One region of the Streptomyces sp. GL_140 genome, then DNA from elsewhere that is predicted to be linked to it. Evidence: predicted binding sites of a transcription regulator. Region 1 holds the regulator's gene; the other holds the start of a gene.

Evidence for each region. Region 1 encodes HspR, which represses chaperone genes until heat shock. Its sites were predicted from a motif close to TTGAGNNNNNNNNNCTCAA; they were not measured.
Region 2: lon (endopeptidase La) is a predicted target of HspR. The motif match lies at 1,286-1,304, and genes of this name have one in related genera.

Annotation. Positions count from the first base shown of each region.
Region 1 is NZ_CM174404.1:4,522,999-4,525,386, reverse strand. It holds gene AC3IYJ_RS21175 (helix-turn-helix transcriptional regulator) at 1-678, shown strand, start outside; gene AC3IYJ_RS21170 (heat shock protein transcriptional repressor HspR) at 767-1,219, opposite strand; gene dnaJ (molecular chaperone DnaJ) at 1,221-2,388, opposite strand, start outside.
Region 2 is NZ_CM174404.1:5,655,381-5,657,768, forward strand. It holds gene AC3IYJ_RS26365 (DUF4097 family beta strand repeat-containing protein) at 1-652, shown strand, start outside; gene AC3IYJ_RS26370 (DUF4259 domain-containing protein) at 711-1,121, opposite strand; gene lon (endopeptidase La) at 1,327-2,388, shown strand, end outside.

The sequences.
Region 1 (2,388 bases):
GGCTTCGACCAGATCCACGCCGCCCTCGACCTGGCCACCGCCGAGTGCCACACCGAGGTGCTGACCGTGCAGCCGGGCGGGGCCCGGTCCACCTCCGTGCTCACCGAGGCGCTGGAGCGCGCGGCGCCCCTGGTCAACCGCGGGGTCCGGATACGCACGCTCTACCAGCACACGGTGCGGCACAGCCAGGGCACGCTCGCCTACGTGGACCGGATCTCCGCGGGAAGGGTCGAGATCCGCACGCTCGAAGAGCTGATAGAGCGTCTCATGATCTTCGATCGCACGGTGGCCTTCATCCCCACGAGCGACGACCGCAAGACGGCCCTGGAACTGCGCCACCCGGGGCTGGTCGACTACCTCATCAAGGTCTTCGAGCAGCTCTGGCACCGCGCGGTGCCGCTGACGGAGGAAGTGACGTACCGGCACACCCCCGGCGGCATCTCCGGCGTCCAGCGCTCCATCGCCCAGCTCCTCATCGAGGGGCACGTGGACGAGGCCATCGCGCGGCGGCTGGGAATGAACGTACGGACCTGCCGGGCCCACATCGCCAAACTGGCGGCCTCCCTGGGCAGCGGCAGCCGTGCCCAGCTGGGCTTCCTGATCGCCCAGTCGGGCATCCTGCAGGACCCCGGAGCCCTGAAGGTCCCGGAGTCCCCCGGAGCCCCGGGAGACCGCTGAGGGGCGGCCCAGCGCCTCGGGACGACCGAATGCAGAAGGCCCCGATCCGATGGATCGGGGCCTTCTGCATTCCTGCGGACGGACCGTGTCAGCCCAGCGGCCGCTTCGGCGCGGGGCGCCAGACGACCAGGGCGTTGCCCGGGACCGGCGGCTGGTACGGGACCAGGTCGCGGCGGTACGAGGCGTGGACCTGGGCCTCGCGCTGCTGGAGGACGGCGGCGGCGCCGTCGACCGCATTGGAGAGCTCGGCCACGCGCTGCTGGAGCGCGGCGACCTGGTTCTCCAGTTCGATGATCCGTTTGATGCCGGCCAGGTTGATGCCCTCGTCCTGGGACAGCGCCTGCACCGTGCGGAGCAGTTCGATGTCACGGGCCGAGTAGCGCCGGCCGCGCCCGGCCGTACGGTCCGGGGAGACCAGGCCGAGGCGGTCGTACTGGCGCAGGGTCTGCGGATGCAGGCCCGAGAGCTGGGCGGCCACCGAGATCACGTAGACCGGGGTCTCGTCGGTGAGCTGGTAGTGGCTCTTACGGCGGCCGTCCATGTCATGCTCCCTTCGCGGACTCGAACAGCGCGGAGCGCGGGTCCTCGGACTCCGTCGCGTCGCGGTACAGCTCCAAGGCCTCGCGGGCCTTGTCGTTCAGCTCGGTCGGGACCGCGACCTCCACCGTGACGAGCAGGTCGCCGCGGGTGCCGTCCTTGCGGACCGCTCCCTTGCCGCGGGCCCGCATCGTGCGGCCGTTGGGAGTGCCCGGCGGCAGCTTCAGCGTCACCGAGGGGCCGTTCAAGGTCGGAACCTTGATGTCGGCGCCCAGGGCCGCCTCCGCGAAGGACACCGGAACGGTCACCGTGAGGTTGTCGTCCTTGCGGCCGAAGACCGGGTGGCCGTCGACGTGGACGACCACGTACAGGTCGCCGGACGGGCCTCCGCGCTCGCCCGGAGCGCCCTTGCCGCGAAGCCGGATCCGCTGGGAGTCGGAGACCCCCGCCGGGATCCGGACCTGCATGGTCCGGGAGCTGCGGGCCCGGCCGCTGCCCTTGCAGACGTCACAGGGGGTCTCGGCGATCAGGCCGCGGCCCTTGCAGTCCGCACAGGGGTCGGTCAGGGAGAAACCGCCGCCGCTGCCCCGGGAGACCTGGCCGGTGCCGACGCAGGTCGGGCACACGCGGGGCGTGCCGTTCTTGTCGCCGGTGCCCGAACAGGCCTTGCAGGGTGCCTGCGAGGACATCCGGAGCGGGACCGTGGCCCCGTCCACCGCCTCCGTGAAGGAGAGGGTGACCTCCGATTCGATGTCCTGGCCGCGGCGCGGCTGGGTACGGGTCCCGGCGCCGGGGCCGGCGCCGCCGCGGTTGAACAGGCCGCCGAAGACGTCGCCCAGACCGCCGCCGAAGCCGCCGCCCGCGCCGCCGCCCGGCTGCTGCCCTCCGAAGAGGTCACCGAGGTCGAAGTTGAACGAGCCGCCGCCCCCGCCCGGACCGGGGCGGAAGCCCCCGTTGCCGAACAGGGCGCGGGCCTCGTCGTACTCCTTGCGCTTCTTCGCGTCCCCGAGGATGTCGTTCGCCTCGGAGATCTCCTTGAAGCGCTCCTCGGCCGAGGCGTCGCCCTTGTTGGCGTCCGGGTGGAACTCGCGGGCGAGCTTCCGGTACGCCTTCTTGATCTCGGCCTCGGTGGCGTCCTTCGGGACACCGAGGACCTTGTAGTAGTCCTTCTCG
Region 2 (2,388 bases), 1.1 Mb from region 1:
GAAGGCGAGCTCCGACACCACCGTCTCGGAGGCCGTCACCACGGTCGAAGTGCCGGACGCGCGCAGCGGCGACATCGAGGTCACCGTCGGATCCGGGCCGGGTGTCGTCGTCCACCGCACCGTCCGCTACCGCGGCGACGCGAAGCCCGAGCCCGCCCACCGGGTTTCGGGGGGCGTGCTGACCCTCACCAACGGGGACTGCTCCCGCGAATGCTCCGTCGACTACCGCCTGGAGGTGCCGGCCTCCGCCAAGGTCGAACTCCACAGCGACAGCGGGGACATCGCGGTGACCGGGGTGGCCGCGGCCGACCTGGTGACCTCCTCCGGCGAGGTCGAGGCCGACGGGATCGCCGGGCCGCTGAAGATCCGCACCTCGTCCGGGGACGTCTCCGCCCGGAACCTGGCCGGTCAGGCCGTGCAGGCCCGCTCCGAATCCGGCGCCGTCGAGCTGGCCTTCGCGAAGGCTCCGGCCTCGGTCGCGGTGGAATCCACCTCGGGCGACACGAACCTGATGGTCCCTTCGGCCCCGTACCGCGTCGAGGTCTCCACCGACTCCGGCGATCGCAAGGTCACCCTCCCCACCGACCCGGTGGCCCCGGCCCACCTGTCGGTGAAGACCACCTCGGGCGACATCCAGATCTCGGCGACCTGAGGCCGGAGCCCTCCGGCTCCCGGGCCGGCGGGCCCCCGGTCCGACGAAGGGCCGAGCCCTACGCCTGCCGCGGTGCGAGGACGGCCCGGATTTCGCCTATGCCGGCCCGCCAGGGCCCGGGCGATCGGGTCTCCTCCCAGAGCTCCATGAGCTCGGAGGGCTCGGTGACCGCACGCTCGAGGGCGACCACGGCGGACGCGCGCAGGTCGCCGGAGAGCGGGGGCAGGGGCAGGTCCGGGCCGTAGGCCGTGGTGACGGGCGTGCCGTCGGGGCACTGCGCGGCCACCAGCGCGGCCGCGGCGACCGCTCGCGCCGCGATGTCCTGGTCGAGGTAGCCGACGGTGTCGATCGTTTCCGTGAGGGCGCCCCGGATGAGGGCCTCGCGCTCGTGCTCCGGCGCGTCGTCGAGGCGTCCGCAGAAGTCCGCGGCGGTGTCGTTGTCGAAGGGTCCGACGTCCCAGGTGCCCATGCTGTTCTCCCGCTCGTGGTGATGTCCCCGGATCGTCGCAGGGGCCACTGACAGCGACACGATCGCGCGGACGGGACGTTCGGCCGACGGTGCTCCGGAGGGCGGGCGACCGCTGTTCGCCCCGGGCGAACGGGGGTTGGGGAACATTGGGCCGCGCAGGTGCATTGAGTCGGCATAGCTCAACTTCACTGCCGGAGGGAAGATCATGGCTTCGACGTCCGTAACGCTCACCCTGCCCGTGCTGCCGCTCGACGACGAGGTCGTGCTGCCTGGAATGGTCGTACCGCTGGACCTGACCGACTCCGAGGCCCGAGCGGCCGTGGAGGCGGCCCAGGCCGCCGCCGGGACCGGGAAGCCGCGGGTGCTGCTGGTGCCGCGGGTCGACGGGAAGTACACCGGGACCGGGGTGCTCGGCACCGTCGAGCAGGTGGGACGGCTCTCGGACGGGGACCCGGGGGCGCTGATCAGGGGGCGCGGGCGGGTCCGTATCGGGGCCGGGACCACCGGGCCCGGGGCGGCGCTCTGGGTCGAGGGCGAGACCGTGGACGAGAGCGTCCCCGATCCGCTGCCCGGGGCCGTCACCGAGCTGGTCAAGGAGTACAAGGCGCTCGCCACCAGCTGGCTCAAGAAGCGCGGCGCCTGGCAGGTCGTGGACCGGGTGCAGCAGATCGAAGGGGTGTCGGCGCTCGCCGACAACTCCGGGTACTCGCCCTTCCTGAGCGTGGCCCAGAAGGTGGAGCTCCTGGAGACCGCCGACCCGATCGCGCGGCTCAAGCTCGCGGTCAAGGCGCTCAGCGACCACCTCGCCGAACAGGACGTCGCCGAGTCCATCGCCAAGGACGTCCAGGACGGGGTCGACAAGCAGCAGCGCGAGTTCCTGCTCAAGCGCCAGCTGGAGGCCGTCCGCAAGGAACTGCGCGAGCTCGGCGGCGAGAAGGAGGGCGAGGAGTCCGACGACTACCGGGCCCGCGTCGAGGCCGCCGACCTGCCCGAGAAGGTACGGGAGGCCGCGCTCAAGGAGGTCGAGAAGCTGGAGCGTTCCAGCGACCAGTCCCCCGAGGGCTCCTGGATCCGCACCTGGCTGGACACCGTGCTCGAACTGCCCTGGAACGAGCGGACCGAGGACGAGTACGACATCCGCGGCGCCAGGGCCGTCCTGGACGCCGAGCACGCCGGGCTGGGCGACGTGAAGGACCGGATCACCGAGTACCTGGCGGTGCGCAAGCGCCGTTCCGAGCGGGGGATGGGAGTCGTGGGCGGCCGCCGC